Regions from separate parts of the Paenibacillus sp. CF095 genome, predicted to be linked through region 2. Evidence: riboswitches for the same ligand, from Rfam matches in the RefSeq annotation. Region 2 holds a riboswitch; each other region holds the start of a gene.
What was found. A riboswitch is a leader RNA that binds a small molecule or an ion and turns the genes downstream of it on or off. The one in region 2 is predicted to bind thiamine pyrophosphate.
Positions count from the first base shown of each region.

Region 1: it holds a riboswitch for thiamine pyrophosphate, as region 2 does, so the genes downstream of both, BLS69_RS26815 (ABC transporter substrate-binding protein) here and BLS69_RS19290 (ECF transporter S component) in region 2, are expected to answer to the same signal.
Region 3: it holds a riboswitch for thiamine pyrophosphate, as region 2 does, so the genes downstream of both, thiC (phosphomethylpyrimidine synthase ThiC) here and BLS69_RS19290 (ECF transporter S component) in region 2, are expected to answer to the same signal.
Region 4: it holds a riboswitch for thiamine pyrophosphate, as region 2 does, so the genes downstream of both, BLS69_RS05925 (thiamine phosphate synthase) here and BLS69_RS19290 (ECF transporter S component) in region 2, are expected to answer to the same signal.

Region 1 is NZ_FMZN01000005.1:139,054-144,449, forward strand. It holds gene BLS69_RS26800 (ABC transporter ATP-binding protein) at 1-398, opposite strand, end outside; gene BLS69_RS26805 (ABC transporter permease) at 436-1,194, opposite strand; gene BLS69_RS26810 (thiamine-binding protein) at 1,194-1,484, opposite strand; gene BLS69_RS26815 (ABC transporter substrate-binding protein) at 1,701-2,741, opposite strand; TPP riboswitch at 2,963-3,075, opposite strand; gene BLS69_RS26820 (NAD-dependent epimerase/dehydratase family protein) at 3,221-3,976, opposite strand; gene BLS69_RS26825 (VOC family protein) at 3,994-4,380, opposite strand; gene BLS69_RS26830 (DUF2798 domain-containing protein) at 4,555-5,064, shown strand.
Region 2 is NZ_FMZN01000001.1:4,375,357-4,380,752, forward strand. It holds gene BLS69_RS19275 (outer membrane protein assembly factor BamB family protein) at 1-117, opposite strand, end outside; gene BLS69_RS19280 (energy-coupling factor transporter transmembrane component T family protein) at 218-1,012, opposite strand; gene BLS69_RS19285 (ABC transporter ATP-binding protein) at 987-2,558, opposite strand; gene BLS69_RS19290 (ECF transporter S component) at 2,559-3,152, opposite strand; TPP riboswitch at 3,510-3,620, opposite strand; gene BLS69_RS19295 (copper amine oxidase N-terminal domain-containing protein) at 3,781-4,734, shown strand; gene BLS69_RS19300 (pectate lyase) at 4,915-5,396, opposite strand, start outside.
Region 3 is NZ_FMZN01000009.1:56,180-61,575, forward strand. It holds gene BLS69_RS30230 (alpha/beta hydrolase) at 1-63, opposite strand, end outside; gene BLS69_RS30235 (IclR family transcriptional regulator) at 423-1,166, shown strand; TPP riboswitch at 1,317-1,430, shown strand; gene thiC (phosphomethylpyrimidine synthase ThiC) at 1,851-3,635, shown strand; gene BLS69_RS30245 (hypothetical protein) at 4,007-4,783, opposite strand; gene BLS69_RS30250 (hypothetical protein) at 5,021-5,396, opposite strand, start outside.
Region 4 is NZ_FMZN01000001.1:1,336,234-1,341,629, forward strand. It holds gene BLS69_RS05920 (ABC-F family ATP-binding cassette domain-containing protein) at 1-881, shown strand, start outside; TPP riboswitch at 957-1,066, shown strand; gene BLS69_RS05925 (thiamine phosphate synthase) at 1,260-1,955, shown strand; gene thiO (glycine oxidase ThiO) at 1,973-3,145, shown strand; gene thiS (sulfur carrier protein ThiS) at 3,142-3,345, shown strand; gene BLS69_RS05940 (thiazole synthase) at 3,348-4,115, shown strand; gene BLS69_RS05945 (ThiF family adenylyltransferase) at 4,112-5,164, shown strand; gene BLS69_RS05950 (response regulator transcription factor) at 5,284-5,396, shown strand, end outside.

The DNA of each region.
Region 1 (5,396 bases), on a different contig from region 2:
ATGGTACGCCAAGGGAAAAGAGCGGGTTGTTGCGGCATATAACTAATCTTGCCACGCTGTCCCGTTACATTCTGACCGTTCATAAGCACTTGGCCTTCCTGTGGCTTCAGCAGACCACCGATGATATGGAACAGGGTGCTTTTGCCACAGCCAGAAGGTCCAACGATAGCAACAAACTCGCCTTGCTCCACAGTCAGGGACAGGCCGTTCAGAACCGGTAACCTGCTCCGCCGTTCACGGAATGATGCATGAACATTAACAACGTCCAGTGCAGGTGGAACCGGAGCAGGAGTGGCAGGTCGATCAGGCGTAGCCGGGTGGAGTTTTTCATCGTACTTTGGCTCCATTACACTTGCTCCTCGTCCAGGCTGGACTTGTTTTTCCTGTTGCCGATTCATATGGTCATCACTTCCTAATATACAGATTACATCTTTACTACCGCTTCTGTGGCCGCCAGCGCACGAGCAGCTTCTCCAGTAGTGCAATGAGCAGGAAGAGCAGTAAGCTGAGAGCGACAATAATCATGATTGCCACGAATAAACGATCGGTGCGATAAGCCGACTTTTGCAGCATCATATAATAACCAATACCCTTGTCTGCACCAATCCATTCGGCAATGATGGCACCCATCACGCTATAGGTAGCGGCGATTTTGACACCGGAGAACACGGATGGCAGCGCATGGGGAAGCTCCAGCTTCCAGAAAATCTGATGACGTTTCGCACCAGCCATGCGCATATAGTTCATCATCGCCGCGTCAGTACGGGTCAAGCCATCCATCGCCGCCACTGCAACAGGGAAGAAGCAGACGAGGATGATCGTAATCAGCTTGGGCAACAGCCCGAATCCGAACCAGATTAACAGGAGTGGCGCGAGCGCGATGGTCGGGATATTTTGACTAAGAATAAGTAAAGGGTACAGGGCTGACTTGAGAAAAGGGACCAAATGCAGCACCATCGCTATCAGTAATCCGACCGCTGTGCCAGCCGCGAATCCAATCAGCGTTAACTGAATGGTTGCGGAAGCGTGCATGCCAAGCCGTTCGGCCTGGGTTGCCGCTTCGCGGGCGATGTCGGACGGTGCAGGCAGCATCCATTTCTCAATATGGAAGAGGGAGACGGCTCCCTGCCATATCGCTATAAAGAGAATAACCGCCACAATGGGCGGCCATACACTTTTGAAATAGGCAGGCATTAGCGATACTTCTCCGTCAGGGTGTCCATGCTGAAGCCGGTAGGGCTATGGGCGATTTTGATCTGGGAGATGATGCTTGGGCTGCCAGCCTCCACGAGTACCTCGTGCATTTTACGGACAACCTCCAGCAGTTCCTCCAGTTCCCCCTCCATCGTGGTGTCGAGCGCGTTCACCTGATATTTCAGGCCGGATTGCTGAATAACTTCAATGGCGCGATCTACATAAGGGTAAGAATTCTCGCCATTTGGCGTTTTGGGAATAACCTGAATGCTAAGTAATGTGCTTGCCATGAGAGATCACTTTTCCTTTCGTGATAAATTGCATGAATTGAACCAGGTTTACACTCATCACTCCGATTGCAGTACCCTCTTACGATCACTGTTATCCCCGGATTTCTTTAATGAATTTCAATGGAGGAAATCCGGGGATAAAGGTGAGCGCTTCGCTTCTTCAGATGGGTTCTGCACTCTTCGTTCTTGTGTAAAAAAGTTAAACTTAAGCAAATTTTATTGGGGTAAAAAATCGTTCGTATATGCCTTGCTCACGTCGATCTGTTCATCCAGCAGTTTTTTGCTAAACATCCAGTCGGTGTAATTCTGCCATACTTCCTGCTTTTGCTCACCCCAGCGCGGGGCGTCATCCGTGTACTTTGGACTAAGCCATTTCTGGCTTGCCAGTACCAAGTCTTTATCTAGATCCGGTACGGCCTTGATCAGAATGTTCGCTGCGTCTTCGGGATGATCAATCGCATATTGATACCCTTCTGAAGTGGCTTTCAGGAATGCTTTCACCAACTCAGGGTCGTTTTGGATCGTCTGCTCGTTTGTTACAAGGACAGGTGTGTAGTAATCCAATGCATCTGAATAATCCTTCACATATAACATGTCGATCGGTTCTCCGCGCAGTTCGGCTTCAATACCTGTCCAGGCGTAGAAAATCCACGCGAAATCAATGTCCCGTTTCACTGCGGTGAAAAAGTCAGCGTCACCCATATTAATGTTTTTCACTTTGGATACATCGGCTCCGTCGCCTTCCATAATGGATTGCATCACGGCTTCTTCGACTGGGGAACCCCAACCGCCATAGGTTTTACCTTCAAAATCTTTCGGTGATTTGATATTCCGATCCGCCGGAGCAGCGAACCCGGATGTATTATGCTGAATAACTGCTGCGATGGAGACCAATGGAACACCCTGTGTGCGGGCTTGAGTTACACTCTCCTGATAACTTACGCCAAAAGGCACTTCATTCGAGGCAACCATTGTATCTGCGCCACCGGCACCTGGTTGTACAATCTCTACATTCAAGCCCTCAGCCTTGTAAAAACCTTGATCTACAGCCGCATATAGGCCGGTATGATTCGTATTCGGTGTCCAGTCGAGCACCACTTTAATATCTTTCAGGGCGGCAGTGTCACCTTTGTTACTGCTTTCCGCATTTGTGTTGCTGTTCTGTTCTGCCGGGGCAGCTTCTTTGCCGCCACATGCGGCTACAGTCACCATAAGCACGCATAAGAGCATCAATCCCATCGTTCTACGCCATTTCATCTGTAATTCTCTCCTTCGATATGTCCGGCCGAGTGGCACGGGGTACTCCTTGGCTTCATATCCAATCATCTTGCATAAATCAACAGATTTATACCAGTTGAGATCTGAATAACGTCACTTTTTTTAGCTCTCTGGCTATATAAAAGAACATTAAAAAAGCGTCCCGTATTCCGGGACGCGTGCAGGCGTTAGAGAGGTGGCGTTCAGCCATAGGGCTGTGCCATTTCGATATACTCCGATTCCTACGCTGGCATGATCCAGATCAGGTCTAAGGGTTAGTATCTTGGTGGGATACACTCTCAGCCGGCCAATTCCGACTCCCCTGGGAAACTATGAAGTTACGGGCATTACTAGGTGTAATTATAGGCCAGCGGGTGGAACGTGTCCAGTCAGGAACTGGATGGGGACACGTATGAACTTATCAAACAGGCCGTTATACATATGTATATCAGCCTGTTTAGATGTGTTATTTTCATTAATTATCGTGGCGAATCATATAAGGCAATCTGGCTGAGTGCAAATGCATCGGATTTTGGGGCATAACCTACCTGTTTCTGAGTGGTTTCCAGATTCAATCGTTTAAACCGATTATTCGAGATCCCATGCAGTATGGTGAAGGGCTCCAGATTGGTAGCTGTAATTGCTTTGAACATCAAATCACACAAGTCAGCCGGACTAATATACGCGCTCATATCCCTTGCTTCCAGCGCTGGTCCGTCCGGTTGAAAATCATCATATGCACCTATACGTATTGCTACACTTTGTAAACCTTCGGTATACGCAAAATAGGAAGCGAGCGATTCTCCAAAACATTTGCTAACCCCGTACAAATTCCGTGGGTGTGTTGGCATGTCCGGATAGACTTGAGCATCAATGGGATACCCCTCAATCGTCTGTGCACTGCTCGCCAGAATGACTCTTTGCACACCTTGGTCCTTAGCTGCACGGAATACATTAAATGTACCTTTGATATTGATGTCCAACAACGATTCATAGAATCCGGCATTCGGGGAAGGGTCTCCCGCCAGATGTACTACCACATCCATGCCTTCGCAAGCATGCTGACAGGCTTCAGGGTCTGTCACATCCAGTGTCATGATCTCATGGTCGGTTTCTTGATACGTATGCAGTCTGTCGATATTCAAATCCGTTAGTCGCAGGTGATATGCTTCTGACAAGTGTTGGGACAAGTCCCGGCCAATTTTCCCGGCTGCGCCGGTAATTAAAATGTTCATGAAATCAACTCCAATTCTTAGCGCTGGAAGAACTCAATCCATTCCTTTTCAGGTCCATAGATGAAGAAATAGCGGTAACCGTTAGGCAGTGTAATAATCTCTCCATCAATAAATACGGCTTTGGTGGCTTGGATGCGTTTGTACTCAGAATCAAGATCATCTACATGGATCGCAAAATGGTGTACCGTACCTTCGGAAGGCAGCTTGTCGCTGTAACCTTGAATTAACTCAATCTCAGTCTCATTACTTCCATTGAAGCCAAGGAAGGCGAGCTGAATGACGCCGTTGGTATGGGTTACCCGGTCTTTCAATTCAAGACCAACAATCTCCGTATAGAAACGCAGCGTGGTCTCCAGATCACGCACAGCAATGCCGACGTGGTCAATGCGTTTTTGAAAACTCATAATCCAAATCCTCCTTATACTATGAATCTTTCTACCATTTTAAGGGATATCATAGGGCTGTACTACATGGTTGTCAAATCCGGTTTTAATTTGGAAAAATTATAATTGTTCACAGAATGTTCACTTATGTGGTGGGTTTCCTCATCTCTATAATTACGAAGGTAAACAGAGAGGATGAGAGAATTGCCAACAAGCAAGAAGGAACAAATTATTTTCGGATTAATGATGTGTACAGGAATGGTCTTGGTCATGATGTTCTTCAATCTATGGCACAGTGGGTTACTCGGCAAAATGTCCCCGCTTGAGATACTGCTTCAATTCATATTATGTTTTGTCATCGCGTTTCTGGTGGAGTCTTTCATTGTTGGCCCTGTGGCGAGAAAGATTGCATTTTCTATGCCCTTCGACAAGTCCAATAAGATTCTAGGTGTGCTGGCTATGTCATTTTTTATGGTGATTGGCATGGTTCTGATCATGTCTTTGTATGGAATGATCTCGGCATATCTCGCTGATCAATTAAGTGGGTCATCCGTACTCCGTACGTATCTCCATACAATCGCTCGTAACTTCAGCCTGGCGCTTCCATATCAATTGATCATTTTGGGACCACTCGTACGATATGTATTCGGTAAATTCATCAAGGATAACGGGCCCGTAATGCCTGTCGTTAACAAAAGTGTGTGATTCGGTTGGCCATAAGTATTTCCTGGGCAATCTTGTGCAAAAGAATAGATATTATTCTCACCTTTAATGAAAGGTGAGAGAGAGGCAAAAATAGGGCACTTGCCACGATGATTACAGCGCTAACGAATCGAGTACACCTTATTAGTCCAGTTTTTAGGGAATAAAAAATCTAACGAATCTCAGCGGCGTTATTATGCAAAAAACCTCCAACGAGACCTTGAATTTGAGATAATTATCTATAATAACGTCTCTAGGATTCGTTAGATTTCAAACATGCAGAAATGGAGGGAAATAGCGTGTGCTAGGTTCGTTACAACAGAGTAACGCTACAA
Region 2 (5,396 bases):
TCCAAAGGCGACCATTTTGGAATCCAGCAGCATCCATCCCGTCAACAGCATAGCTGATAATCCAGTCATGGTAATCCATTTGTACCCCGTTCTCTGCCAGTCAGGACCCGTCTTCACTCTCGTTCATCCCCATCCATTAGAAGTTATTTCCATATAGACGCCGTAAACAGGAAAAAGTTACCGGTTACCTCAATATATTTCTCTCTATCTCCCCGTATTACCTTACATCCACCATCGTAGCATGATAAGGAAAGGTAACCCCGATGTAATAAGCAGCTGTTAAGGTGAGGATATAATAAAATACAAACCACAGATCAGCTCGCGAATAGCCAATCTGAATGTAATACGTGCGGCTCGCGCCATCTATGAACCCTTTCGCTTCCATCGCTACCGCCATTCGCTGTGCACGGCGAATGCTCTGTGCCAGCAGCGGAATAGCGTAACGCTTGAGTGTACCATACACGTTCCAGCGAGAGCCACGTTGCCGTGTTCCACGTATACGAATAGCGTAACGGAGCGTCTGGAATTCATCCAGCAAAATCGGGATCATGCGCATCGCGGCCAGAAAGCTATAGGCATATTTTGCAGGAAGCTTCCATTGCTGCATCAGGGAATAAAACAGCCGTACCGGCTTCGTCGTAAGACCAAAGAGTAACCCAGCCGCTGCCATAGTCAGCGAGCGAAAACCCAAGTGTAGACCGCGATAAAAGCTCTCTTCGGTTATGTGGATCAGTCCCCACTTATACCATGTGGTCTCGCCCTTACCAAACATCATCATGCCTGTAGACGTGGAGATAAACACCAGAATGAATGGTGATGCGTACAGCATCAATCTATACCACGGATGACCTGTCCAGCACAGTAACAACATCATCGCCAACGCAACGTTGGCCATTACATTCAGATTGTGAATAAGGATAACGATGACAAACATCATCGTCAGAATGATCATCTTTAATCCCGGATTGACGTTATGAAGCCAGGTTTCACGGTGAGGAAACGACAGTTGCATCAGATAACCTCCCCTCATCTACCGTCCAGATTCGGGTGCAATATCTTTTGACAATTTCACGATCATGGGTAACCATAACAATAGCTGTTCCCTCTCTCCGCAATTGCTCCAGCTGTGCTAACATGGCAAACGTATTGCGGGCATCCTGTCCAAAAGTAGGTTCATCCAACAGCAGTATTCGCTGCTCTCTCACCAGTGCAGAGGCAACGCTTAAGCGTCGTTTCTGCCCCATCGATAATTGGTAGGGATGGCGCTCGGAGAGGTCGATTAGTCCAAATTGATTCAACATATGATCAGTCCTGACAAGTCTTTCTTCCGTTGTAAGCCTGCCCCCCAGCAATGAGAATTCCACTTCTTCCGCGACTGTGTTAGTCACAAATTGAAACTCCGGGTTCTGAAATACAAACGCGATTTGATCTGCAAGCTGCTCCGTTTTGCCAAAAGGCTGGCCTTCAACCTCATAATGACCAGTTGTTTTCAGGATATTCATCAGAGATAACAACAATGAACTCTTTCCAGCTCCATTAGCACCGACAATACCAATCCAGTCTCCATGCCATACTTCGGCCTGCTCCACCTGAATGAAGGGTGTTTTCCCACGCCATCCGGTGAACTGCTTCAAGTCCAGTGCAGGCTGATAGGTGGGTGATACAGGCGATAAGGATGAGACGTGAGATATGGGGGATATACCCGGTGTATCGGATAAGCCAGACGGTTGCTGTGCTTCCAAGTTTGAGATGCCGTGATCCACACACACTTGAAGCTCTCCAAAAGCACTTCCCTCTTCTTCCTTAGCTGCCTGCTCGTGCTCATCCCACACACCCGGATACCAGATTCCATAAGCCTTCAGCTTGCACCGTTCATCCGTAAATACCTGCTGTGCTGGCCCATCCGCCACGATCTTTCCTTCAGGTGATAACACAATAATTCGGTCGACCATATCCACAATCTCATTAATTTTGTGTTCAACAATGATGATCGTTTTGTCACTGGCGATCCGTTTGACGGTATCCCACACCTGGGAAGTCCCCTCATCATCCAGCAGTGCAGTGGGTTCATCCAAAAACAATACCTCCGGGTCCATGGCAAGCATCGAAGCAATCGCAAGACGCTGCTTCATCCCCTGAGACATGGACTGGATCAATATACGATTCTGTTCAAAGGATAACCCCACTTGTTTCAGATAATATTCAATTAGAGTAGGCATCTCTTCACGCGGAATATTTCGGTTTTCCAGAACAAATGCGATCTCTTCATCCGTAAAGGACATACAGAACTGGGTATCCGGATCTTGAAAGACCACTCCTGCTTTGGCGGGAACCTGAATATCATCACATTTCATCGGAATCTCAACCGAACGTGGTATCAGACCGCTCAGAATTTGCAATAACGTCGATTTACCGGAGCCACTCGGGCCAAGCAACAGCACTTTCTCTCCTTGACGCACAGAAAGAGACAAGCCTTGAAATACCAAGGCTTTCTCTCCCGGGAACTTGCATCTTAGATTTGTCACACTTACCGCTTGCGAATTCCCCTCTCCGCTCATCTAATCCAACGCCTCATAATCCTGTTTGGATACCGGTCTGAGGGAGCGTGTTACACCGGTCAGTTCCAATGCTTTGGCGAGATAATAAGCAAACACTCCGGCAATCAAGATGCTTCCAATGAAGCGGAATCCGATAAATAACGTATAATTCCAGGCCGAGAGTGAATCAATATACCCGTATTGATAATCCAGCAAAAGCGAAGCCGCTGCGGCTCCTATGGCTGCAAGACAGGTGACAAACAGATTGGTTTTTCGATACAAAAATGCGGCGAAGAATATCTCGGCTCCCAATCCTTGCAACAGACCGTATACAAGTGTGGACATGCCCCATTCACTACCCAGAAAAGCACTTACCGTTGAAGCCGCAACTTCAGCAAGAATAGCCACGCCTGGTTTACGAATGATAACAAAAGCAAACGTGCCCGCCATAAACCACATGCCGTAGATCATCTGCTCCGCATGAACGCCAAATGGTTTCATCAAGTCATATGTAGGTCCCCATATCTTGTAAATCACCCCAAACACCACTGCGATCACGATGGTTACCAGAATATCCGTTAGTTTCAATCGCTTGTTGCCTGCTGTTGTTGCCATGTTCTCTACGTCCTTCCTTTGTTCCCTGTGGGGGTTGTAAAAGTGTGTGTTCAAAAAGACTGGTTTTCAGTACCAAGAAGATGGGATAAATTCCATATTCGATGCTGATGATGCCGTCAGGCACCCTTCGTAGTCAAAAGCAGACTTTTTGAACAACCTCTAAAAAATAAACGAAAAAGCCTCCCCGGTTCCGGGCAGGCCTTACGTACAGTGTACAATCCTCACAATGATGTAATGGATGGATGTCGAAAATAAATACGGAATATCAACCAGCACCCCTCCGCCCTGGCAGATACATCACCACAGTTCAAAGAGGTCTGTTGTTCATCCACGTTCATTCCCACAATTCACCCTTACATATCGCAAATCCATGTTCTCTACGCTGGCATTACCCAGATCAGATGTACGGTCAGCGGCACAAGGCCACTCTCTCAGCCCAACTTCATTGAGCTCCCGGTTCACTTATTTCATTGCTTCTAATGTACATCAGATGGGTATTTGTGGCAATCCCTAGAAAAAGCTTTATTTGGGGTAACAGGGAAAAGGACATCGGATGGTTCACTTTCCATAATATGAAACATTTAGGTTATGTAGTCCGTCTTAAACATTAGAAGGGAGATTGATAGTGATGAAAGATTACAACTCTGTTTGGCAGCTTAAAACATGGAAAATGGTCCTTGCCGCTTCGATACTCACCGCAGGCACGGCACCTGCCTTACTCTCATCCACTGTGGCGGAAGCCGCAGCAACCAAACCTAAACCGACAGCTTATATTAACAATGTTCAAGCTCAATATGATGTTGTCATACGGCAGGGTATTACGTACGTGGCATTGACGGAGCTTCAATTCCTCGGCAACTATACGTTTGGTTACAATAACAAAACAAAAGAGATCAGCATTAACACAGGCAGCGATAAGTATGTCCTTACACCTAACAGCAAAACAATGAAGAAAAACGGTCAGAATGCGACATTATCCTCCGCGCCGATTTTGGTGAATGGTAAAGCGATGCTTCCGCTCCGTGCCATCGGTGAAGCTTTTGGTGCCAAGGTGCAGTGGAACCAGAAGGCCAAGGAAGCCTACATTTACACTACCGATGCTACGATTGTAAAAGAATATAACAGTTCCGATCTGACTGTGGCGCGTGAAGCCGCACTGCATCTGCCCCGCTTTTCTGAACTGGGACAAGCACGTCTGGACATTCGCAACCCTTTGGGTCCGGTGGATTCATCCATTGAATACATTTTTGAACAAGACAAAAAAGATCGTTTCTTCGTTGTTGAGGATAACGATCTGATCAGTTATTATATCCTTAAAAATGGAAGTGCCTTGCTACAGTGGCAGGCCAACATCAGCAAAAGTGCCGGAACCATCGGTGACCTGTTCTTTATTAAAACCAAAGCCGTTGCTGAAGCAGGGACTCGTCCTTCCGTAGCAGGTCAAACACTCGTATCATTCAAGTACTCTCGCATGCTTGAAGAAACCTTTTACGAAATCATGAACAAATTGGGCTCTATTGATACCGGTTCTGTTGTCCCCGAGAAAGGCAAAGTCATCGTTGAAGTTCCGGGAGAGAAATAATTTGAGCATCCTCTATAAAACATCACTCAGCAAAACTATACTATGACATCTGCATTACAAAGAGCGCACTCAAAGTCATTGTGGCAATGACCTTGGGACGCTCTTTTTGGCGTTATATTTTAACTTCGAGTTACAAGCAAAGCTTAAACTTTTACCAACTCCAGGGATCCAATCTCCTGTCTAATATTGCGTGTTCCCAGACTGGCTCGTTTTTCCTGAAGCAAACCCCTTGAACAACGTTGGTACTTTGGAATAACGGGTATTCGTAATTTTGCCTTGTGATGTACTGCTGTCTGTACGCATAATCGAATCTTTCACATTGGAAATGTTGGAGTTATCCAGCGTCATGTTAACTGCAAAGGAAGTTCCACCATTTTGGCGAACCAGTTTGCCAATATCATCCGCACGGAAGTTTTTGATGTTAATTGTTCCAGCTGCATTCATCTGGAACACTTTATCATAGGCCTTGTACGCTGCCCCACCGGTAATGTTAACCGTTCCGGCGGACTTCAATGTCAGAGCATCCTCGCCCACGTCCTCCCAGACTACATTCGAAATATTACAGCTACCATAACAGTGAACACCATCGGCAGCAGGTGATCCAATATTTACATTTTTGAGTGTGGCCCCTGCCTCCAGGCGGAAGACTGGTTTCTGACCCT
Region 3 (5,396 bases), on a different contig from region 2:
GGAAGAGGGCAGATCGGACACTTTTGTATGCAGCGGGGCTTCGCTCTGGGATGTTGGATACATGAATGCCCCTCCTTTGAAGTTCAGTTGAAGATAACAACGACATGAAAAGAGAATTGCGTCGATTTCAGAGCCTGCTTCAGAGCGATATCTTAATGTAATATATCTTTATCGTATGTTCCAGTATAGTCAAAGTCAATTGATTGAGGGCATTTGTTACGCAATTGTTATATAGTTCTTAAGATATATGGGTAACATTACCTTAGTGTGTAAATTACAGGGGATTAAGTCTTATAAAAAGGAAAAATTTACAGGTTGGCCTATTTTGATTTTGGCTCTTTTTGGTTTACAGATGAGACCGTTTCTCATATAATTTATGTAACCAAGTTTCATGTGATGAAACATGAGGAGGGCATTATGCCATGGAAGATCGCAAGTTAACCGTCCGGGCTGTGGAACGGGCGCTGGATATATTATTATGTTTTACCACACGCAGTGATCTGGGACTCACCGAAATTGCCAGCCAGATCGGCTTGCACAAAAGTACAGTGCACCGTTTGATGGCTACGCTGGAGGATCGAGGGTTCGTGATCCGTGATGCAGCAACAGAGAAGTACCGACTTGGCATCCGAATCTGGGAACTGTCGGCTCATATGTCCCGCAGTGATGATCCCGCTATTCTGCTGCTGCCTGCGATGGAGCGACTGAGAGATCGATTGGGGGAGACCGTGAGTCTGTACCTGCGTGATGGGAGTGAACGGATACGGATTCAGGCTGTGCAAAGTGATCAGGCGATTCGCCGAGTCGCCCCCGTTGGTGTTAGACTCCCGCTGTCTGTGGGCGCTTCCAGCAAAGTTTTGATGGCGTTTGCCACGGACGAGGATCGTGAAGAACTGATGAACGGCCCGGAATGGCCGGTGTTTATTGATCCCGCGGTGTATTTGGCGCAAATGGGAGATATCCGGGATAACGGATATGCGACGAGTTATGAGGAACGTGAGCCGGGAGCTGCCGCGGTATCTGTACCGATTATGGATCGCAGAGGCAATATTGCAGCTGCGCTCTCGGTCTCAGGGCCTGTCAGTCGACTCTCGCAGGAGACATTGCATGAATACGCACCTGTATTGAAGGATGCTGCTACGCAGATGGGGCTCATGTTATCCTGATGTTTATGTAAGTTTTTTTCTCCAATGGAGTTTGATCATTTGGAATATAAAGGTTGTTTTTATGTTCCGGTTGCGCTACTCTGTAATGGACGGCCCTACGGGGCCAGCTTCATTGAATATGAACGGCGGCTTATGTAAGCCGCAACTTACTAACGTTACTGGGGGAGTCCGAATTGTCCGGACTGAGACGGAATCGCTTGAGATTCCGGACCCTTTGCACCTGATCTGGATCATACCAGCGTAGGGAAGTAATCGGCGATATGACCTCAACCACCTCATGATGTGACCCTTGTAGTCTCCGTTAAGGAGCTGATTGAAGGTGCATTATTGGTGATGGACATAAAAGTCGGTTCCTTCGGGGACCGGCTTTTTTATATACAGTGAACGGGCGATATAGCGCGTACTCCATTGACTTCTTTTTTCAATAACCTGCGAAAGTGGGCTTGTATGATGAGAGAGAAGTCACCATAGATTCATGATCTGTGGCAGCCTCCGTCTGTTGTTAACTGTACATGAAAAGTGTCTCCCCTGGTCTGGCGTAGGATCGCTCTTTCTTCTCTGCATTGCGCATGATTTGGGACAGGTACGTAAGTAAGCTAATGACGATACCAACCAAACAAGCGACGAACACTGAGGAGGAGACAAGCGAACATGAGTACAGGAAATCAAACGGGACAACAAGCGATGGAGCAGGAACATAACGGTCAGCAGGTGGAAAAAGAAACAGGAGCGGCCGGACGGATTCAGCCCTTTCCGGGCAGCCGCAAAGTCTACATTCAGGGCTCACGGCCCGACATTGCTGTACCTGAGCGTGAGATAGCCCTTCATGACACGAATACTCCCCAAGGGGTGGAGCATAACGAACCGCTACGTGTCTACGATACGAGCGGGCCGATGACCGATCCCGGATTTCATGCCGATATCCGTGCAGGTCTACCAGCCCTGCGTACCCGCTGGATCACAGAGCGTGGCGATGTTGAAGCTTATCAGGGTCGTACGGTTAAACCGGAGGATAACGGACTAAAGCCCGGAGGGAAGAGAGCTGGAGCCGAAGAGTACCCTGGATTGCGTGGCAAACCGCTGCGAGCACAGACAGGACGCTGTGTGACTCAGATGCATTATGCGAGGCAGGGAGTCATTACGGCAGAGATGGAGTTTGCCGCCATTCGTGAGGGCGTAGAACCGGAATTTGTAAGGCAGGAGCTGGCGAGTGGACGTGCGATTCTGCCATCCAACATCAATCACCCGGAGAGTGAACCGATGTTAATCGGTCGTCATTTTCACGTGAAGATCAATGCCAACATAGGTAACTCTGCCGTATCTTCCTCCATCGAGGAAGAGGTGGAGAAGATGACCTGGGCGGTACGTTGGGGATCGGATACGGTGATGGATCTGTCCACAGGCAAAAACATTCATACCACCCGGGAATGGATCATCCGTAATTCACCTGTGCCGATTGGTACGGTGCCGCTGTATCAAGCGCTGGAGAAGGTGAATGGCGAAGCGGAAGCGCTGACCTGGGAGTTGTACCGTGATACGCTCATTGAGCAGGCAGAGCAGGGAGTGGACTACTTTACGATCCACGCAGGTGTACTGCTGCGTTATATTCCCATGACCGCCAAGCGGATGACAGGCATTGTGTCTCGCGGTGGGTCCATTATGGCAGCATGGTGCCTTGCGCATCATCAGGAGAATTTTTTGTACACCCATTTTGAAGAAATCTGCGAGATTATGAAAAGGTATGATGTGGCGTTTTCGTTGGGAGATGGACTTCGTCCAGGCAGTATCTACGATGCCAATGACGAAGCTCAGATGGCGGAACTGGCTACGCTCGGGGAACTGACGCAGATCGCATGGAAGCATGATGTGCAGGTGATGATCGAAGGGCCGGGTCACGTGCCGATGCATAAGATCAAAGAGAATGTGGACTTGCAGATGGAGATATGTAAAGAGGCACCGTTCTATACGCTGGGGCCGCTGACGACCGACATTGCTCCGGGATACGACCACATCACATCCGCCATTGGTGCGGCCATGATTGGCTGGTTCGGCACGTCCATGCTCTGTTATGTTACACCAAAAGAACATTTGGGCCTGCCCAACAAGGATGATGTGCGGGAAGGGGTCATCGCCTACAAGATTGCAGCCCACGCCGCCGATCTGGCAAAAGGCCATCCACGTGCTCAACGCCGGGATGATGCATTGTCCAAGGCGCGCTTCGAATTCCGCTGGCGTGACCAGTTTAACCTGTCACTGGACCCTGAACGTGCGCTGTCCTACCATGATGAGACGCTGCCAGCAGAAGGGGCCAAAGAAGCTCATTTCTGCTCCATGTGCGGACCGAAGTTCTGTAGCATGCGCATCACGCAGGACATTCGTGCCTTTGCCGCGGATAAAGGATTGTCCGAGAATGAGGCTGTAGCAGCGGGCATGCAGGAAAAGGCCGAGGAATATCGGACACGTTCCTAAGGGAGTCAGGTGATAAAGGTTTTTTGTAGCTTTAAATTATAAATACGGATTAATGTTTGGACAAGGCTAAACCCGCTTCACCGTAAATTTTGGATTCAATCCAACTTACGCCAAATCTGAAATAGGATGCCTGCGATGACAAATAGCACGCCATCAGATAGTTTAAGATTACTAGCATGTAGAAGTGCGGAAGAACCCATACCGACTAGGAATAAGATAAGAATATATAAAAATCGCATTAATTTATTCACCTCTCCTGTTGAGTGAAATGTGTAAAAGAGAACGATTTTTATATCGTTCTCTTTTGTGAGTTTTACTTTATATACTTTATTCTACCTTATACTACATAAATATATTTAACAAAGACTTTATTAATAATTAAAATTTTTAAGTGTACCTCTGGAATCATTATCAGCCGAGCCTGAGAAGCCAACCTCTAGAGCTCCAAAACTCAATCCTACACTGCCCGTACCTTTAATGTGGTAGTAATTGGATTGTATTTGAGATAGACCACTTTGATTTCCTTGCTTTTTATGTTCTATTGTAAAGACGGCAGAGGCAACCTGTTCTGTTATAATAATGCCCCCTTTGAGATCAGCATTGAATCCAACACCATTCTCACCAGTATATGAGAAATTACGTCCACTTCCTAAAGTTGTAAAAGTAGAGTTTCCGCTATACTTAACTTTATCTTCATAATACGCAGAACCTGGAACTGCTCTCCAAATTTCTTTATCAAAAGAAGCGCCATAAGCATCAGATAAGCGCCAAAAAGGCATTGATTTCCACTTTCCTGTTAATGCAACCATAAACCGCTCACGATTATTAACATTATCAGTTCGAACTATGGTTATATAATAGTCAAATTGATCATCCTTGATATTTCCGAGTGGTCCAACCTCTCCGTTGAATTCAGGTGCTGGGGCTTTTTCATGAGCCACTACTTCAATTGATCCATCTTCTTTCGAAAGACTTTTCTTAAACTCAGGGCTCCAGGATTCTATTACTTCATAAGGAATACCCTGCTTTAATAAAGTTATATCCAATTTCACAGTTCTATTCTCTGCAGAAGCGAAAGCACTGGTAGGAACAAGCAATAGGCATAGACAGCAAACCAACAGTAACTTCGATAAACGCAATAATTTCAATGTAAAACCTCACCCTCTGAGTAATTTGTTAAATTATAACAATATAAATTTACCATAAAACCCCTAGGTTTGTACACCTAAATTATGTATATTTAATTATTATTTTAAAAAATTAGGATTAATATGTATTTATGTAAATAATAAATTAAACATACATATATTTATTCTACTAACTCTTAACTAGATCACAGGAGTATACAACAAAATTTTGTGTGAATTAGTTATTTGATACCACTACTATCGAGCCACGCCCAAATTATTCTCCAAATACGCCGCAAGCAATGCCAGCGGGCTATGGATCGGAATACTTCGATCTACTGTAACCTGTGCAGCAGCGGGAGCCATAGATAGTTGGGCTGCCACTACCGTTTTACCCGGATACTGCTCAGCAATCTGCTGTAATCCTTCACGTACCGCTTCGAGATACCCTTGCTGATCTCCACGCATAATCAACTCAAATGTCCCCGGGATGCACACCGCTTCCGTCTGAGATGTCTTGGCAACGTGTAGTTGCCCATTTTCATCCTCTTGCTGTAATGCCTGATTCACCCGTGCCATCGTTCCTTCAATGGTTGCCGGGTTGGTGAATGCTATTATGTAATCTCCCGGTATT
Region 4 (5,396 bases), 3.0 Mb from region 2:
AAGTCGTAAATGTCATTTATCATTTGGAATTTGCCAAATTAACGAGATACGCAGCGAACTATAACAAGTTCCTCGAGATGGCTGATATGAATAAAGCCCAGCATATTGATGCATACGAGAAACAGCAAGAGTACATCAAGAAGCAGGAAGATTTCATTCAGCGTAACAAGGCACGTGCTTCAACTTCAGGTCGAGCGAAGAGTCGGGAGAAACAGCTGGACAGAATTGAACGTATTGATCGCCCAGATGAAGCGGCCAAACCAACGTTCAAATTCAAGGATGCCCGTGCGAGCAGTAAAACGGTCTTTGAGGGTATTGATTTTGAAATTGGATATACGTATCCTTTGCTGCCTAAGATGACAATGACAATCGAACGTGGTGAGAAAATTGCCATCGTAGGTTGTAATGGTGTGGGTAAATCGACGCTGTTGAAAACCATCCTGGGAAAAATATCTCCACTCAGTGGAAAGACTTTCTTAGGAGATTACCTCGAAACAGCCTATTTTGAGCAGGAGGTTCGTGCTGGGAATATCACGCCGATTGAGGATGTCTGGAATGAATTTTCACATTTGACCCAAAATGAGGTCCGAGGTCATCTCGCTCGCTGCGGGTTGAAAAATGAGCACATTACTCGTCCACTTAATATGCTGAGTGGTGGAGAACAAGCCAAGGTTCGTTTATGCAAACTCTTGATGCGTGAAAGCAATTGGATTCTATTCGATGAGCCGACGAACCATCTGGATGTCACAGCCAAAGCGGAGTTGCAGCGTGCTTTGAAAGAATTCAAGGGAACGGTGTTAGTGGTATCTCATGAACCTGATTTCTACGAGGGATGGGTCACCAAAACATGGAATGTCGAAGAATGGTCTGAGAAAAACTAAACGATTCAAGACAATGTTTAACAGAAATGACGGTGACAAAAAAAACCGTCTATGGTAACATAGGCTACAACTTCATATGAACACTAGGGGGGCCGCACGATGCGGCTGAGATGGAAGAATGCGATTCCGGACCCTTTGCACCTGATCTGGATCATACCAGCGTAGGGAAGTGGCGAGCGCGTTTCAGTGAATGACGTGAGCAAACGGCAATTCGAAAGAATTCAACCGTCTTGCTTAGTAAATTGAAACATGCAGTTGCGTGTATAACGTTATGGCTATAAGGTCTATAGCTTTATTGCACGAAATGAACTGTATGTATCAGTCAGTCATCTGGTCCTATAATTAATACGCAGCCACTCCCCTACGGGAGTGGCTTTTTTGTGTTTTCATAGCATTCAAGTCTGGAAGGAGATGAACAGTACGGTAATTTCTCATGAACATGTTCAAGAATCATTTGAATTGCATGTTGTATCTACGGGTGCAGGGGATCAGGCATCTTTTGTAAAAGCTGCAAAGGACGTTTGGCCTTTGGTGGACTATATTCACATACGAGAAAAACAACTCACATGGCAAGACAAGATCGGTTGGGCTCAAAGTCTGCGTAGCGTTGGCATTCCATCTTGCCGCATTGTTATCAATAGTTCAGAACTTCCTTCACAGAATGACATTTATGGCGGTGTACATTGGGGGCAAGATGCGATACGAAATTATAACCCTGCTGTTATAAGCAATGTGCAGCGCCTTCGTCTGGGTGTATCTGTTCATTCAATCGATGAGGCAAAAATCGCTGAAGAACGGGGAGCCGATTATCTTTTCTTCGGGCATGTCTACTCAACCAACAGTAAGCCTGATCTTGACCCCAGAGGATTACATGCTCTTGCTGAAGTGTGCAGGCGTGTCTCCATTCCTGTCATGGCGATTGGGGGTATCGGACCGGGAAACATTCACGCTATTCGCTCTGCAGGGGCACAGGGAGTCGCCGTGATCTCGAATGTATGGGCGAGCGAGTCACCGGATCGGGCGGCTGCATTATTAAGGCAGGCTATCGTTGCTACAGAAAGTCTGAGTCCCTGAATCAAGGAGATGAGAGGATGAAAGAGATCGTTATTGATAAACCGGATAAGTTTCATGCAGAAACGATTATTGTAGGTGGAGGCGTTGTTGGTTGTGCTATCGCTTATGAGCTTGCTTCCCGTGGACAGGATGTGCTGTTGCTGGAGCGTTCGGCGATTGCAGGAGGCACTTCTTGCGCGGCGGCTGGAATGCTGGCGGCAGGCAGTGAGGATTTTGCTCATCCTTTGATGGCTAAGCTTGCCAGACAGAGTAGACAGTTACTTATCGAGCAACAGGTGCTAATGGCTACACTCAGTGAGGTAGAGACTGGCCTGCAATGCCAGGGATTCCTAACTCCTTTTCGTTCATACAGTGAATTAAGTAGTTATAAGGACAATCGGAAGTCTGCGTTGTCTGCTTCTGCTGATGAGGTATGGTGGGATCGTTCCGTTGTGCAACAGGAGGCATCATGGCTTAACAGAGATACGTATGGAGCCTACTACAGACCTTACGAGAGTGAGATTCTTCCAGTCCATCTAACGAAGGCATATGCTGAATCCGCTCAAGCATTGGGAGCACGGGTTATGGAGGACATACAGGATATACGTGTGCAAGCAAACGAACATGGCGTGCAGGGAATCACCACATCGATCGGTGAGATGAGATGCAAACATGTCATTATAGCGGCTGGATTACAGAGTGAAGAGTTGATGAGACATGTGAATCTGAGCATGCCTGTGTGGTCGGTAAAAGGAGAAATAGCCGCCGTTCAGTTCTCAGATGAACATGCTGGGTACAGACCTGACAGAACGGTGTATGCAGAGGATATCTATATTGTTCCCAAAGCTAATGGCGAAGTTTGGCTCGGGGCAACCAGTCTGCCAGGCAGAACCGATCTGAACGTTTCTGTACAGGGTGTTCAGAAGCTGCTAACAGCGGCTACCCACTGGGTGCCTGGGATGAAAGAAGCACAATTTATACGAGCGTGGGCAGGCGTAAGACCGGCAACTCCAGATGGATTGCCTTATATAGGTGCTTGCAAGAGTATACCAGGGCTGTTCGCCGCCTTTGGGCATTACCGCAACGGTATCTTGCTTAGTGCGATAACAGGAAGGCTTATCGCTGAGTTGCTCGCTGGCAAAAGCTCAGAAGAACTCGGAATTGAGGCGCTGAGTCCGGAGCGATTGAACAGAAAGGGAGTGGTGCAGTGAATATCATCGTTAATGGTCAACGGATGGAGATTGAAGACAGATTGAATCGTGTGGATAAACTGCTTAAATCTTTTGATCTGCAAGTCAAGACTGTAGTTGTAGAGCTGAACAAGCATATTTTAACCCGTGAGTATCATGAAACGACGGCATTAAGAGAAGGCGATCGAATCGAGATTGTACATTTTGTAGGAGGCGGTTGATGATGTTGAACATTGGTAAATATACGTTTGAGTCCAGATTGTTGCTCGGAACAGGCAAGTTTTCGGATCTGGAAGTGCAAAGTCAGGCTGTGGAAGCATCTGAAACGGAAGTTTTAACCTTTGCTGTTCGTCGTCTGAATCTGGAGGAGCGCAACCAGAAGCATTTCCTGGATACATTGGATCTGGACAAATACACTCTTCTTCCGAATACGGCTGGAGCATCCAATGCGGAAGAGGCGGTGCGAATTGCCGAGCTTGCGCGGGCGTCAGGACTTTGTGATATGATAAAAGTCGAAGTCATCGGAGATGGAATGACGTTACTCCCAGATCCGATTGAAACGTACAAGGCTTGTGAAATTTTGCTTGAAAAGGGCTTCACTGTATTGCCTTATATTTCAGATGATGTCATTCTGGCCAAAAGGCTGCAATTGCTTGGCGTACATGCTGTAATGCCTGGCGCTTCTCCTATCGGAGCTGGCAGAGGCATCATCAATCCCTATAACCTTGAGATCATCATTGAGCAGGCTGTTGTACCTGTAATTGTGGATGCAGGATTGCGCTCCCCCAAAGATGCTGCTTATGCGATGGAACTTGGTGCAGCTGGCGTATTGTTAAATACAGCCGTATCCGGATCAGGGGATCCAGTGAGCATGGCTAAGGCGATGAGATTGGGGGTAGAGGCAGGTAGGCTGGCTTATGAGGCAGGCATGATTCCCGTAAAGCGTTACGCAGCAGCCAGTAGTCCGGTGGAAGGAATGGTTCATACATGATAAATCAACAATCAACATCCTCGGAGCAGGCCGATCGGTATTCCAGACAGGAACGTTATGCGCCACTTGGCAAGGAAGGTCAGGCCAGATTAAAGGGCAGCAGAGTTTTAATCGTTGGTGCTGGCGCACTGGGAACAGGAATCGCAGAAACGTTAGTTCGTTCAGGAGTTGGACACTTAACAATTGTGGATCGTGATTATGTGGAGTGGAGTAACCTGCAGCGACAGCAATTATATGTAGAACAGGACGCGATTGAACGGATGCCGAAGGCGATGGCAGCGGAAAAACGGTTATCTGCCATTAATTCCACGGTTCATGTGGAAGGGAAAGTGTTGGATGTCAGAGTAGATGAATTGGAAGAACTCGTTCAGCATACCGACTTGATCATGGATGCAACGGATAACTTTGATACGCGATTACTCATTAACGATATGGCACAGAAACACCGTATTCCCTGGATTTATGGTGGATGCGTAGGTAGTTACGGCATCACCTATACGTTTATGCCTGGAGATACGCCATGTTTAAATTGTTTGCTGGGTGAAGTCCCTCTGGGAGGAGATACATGTGATACGTCTGGTATCATACCTCAAGCGGTACAGATGGTAACGGCAAATCAGACAGCAGAAGCGATGAAGTTACTTAGTGGCAATGCCAATGCATTGAGACGTAAGTTATTGTCATTTGACGTGTGGAGGAACGAATACATATCCATCAATGTGGATGGTGCGAAAAAGCAAGACTGTCCTTCCTGCGGCACTTCGGCAACATATCCATATCTTTCTGCGTCCAATCTGGAGAAAACCGATGTGTTATGTGGCAGGGACACCGTTCAGATCCGACCTGCACGGCGTATGAATCTGGATCTTCTACATACGGCGGAACGTCTGAACAGGCTTCAAGAAGGAAAAGTGGAATCCAATCCGTTTCTGGTTTCTTTTACAACAGGAGTCCATAGAATGGTTATTTTCCAAGATGGACGTGTCCTCGTACACGGAACAAAAGACACAGCTGAAGCACGTACGCTCGTCCATCGCTACTTTGGTTAAAGCAAGAAAGAAGCAAAGTCTGTTCCCTTGAGGGAATGGACTTTTTCATTTTACGGCATGCTATCTGTACCAACCATTGCTGCGAGCAGTGGGGATAGAGACAGGCCGGGTGAAAAAGAGTGAAAACAGTCATTTTGCTGATTGGAGCAGGAGAACAGGTCAGCCTAATTCAGGATATTTTATGTAGCGAAGGGTATGAGGTGCAACGAATGAAGTGGTCCCAACTAAACCA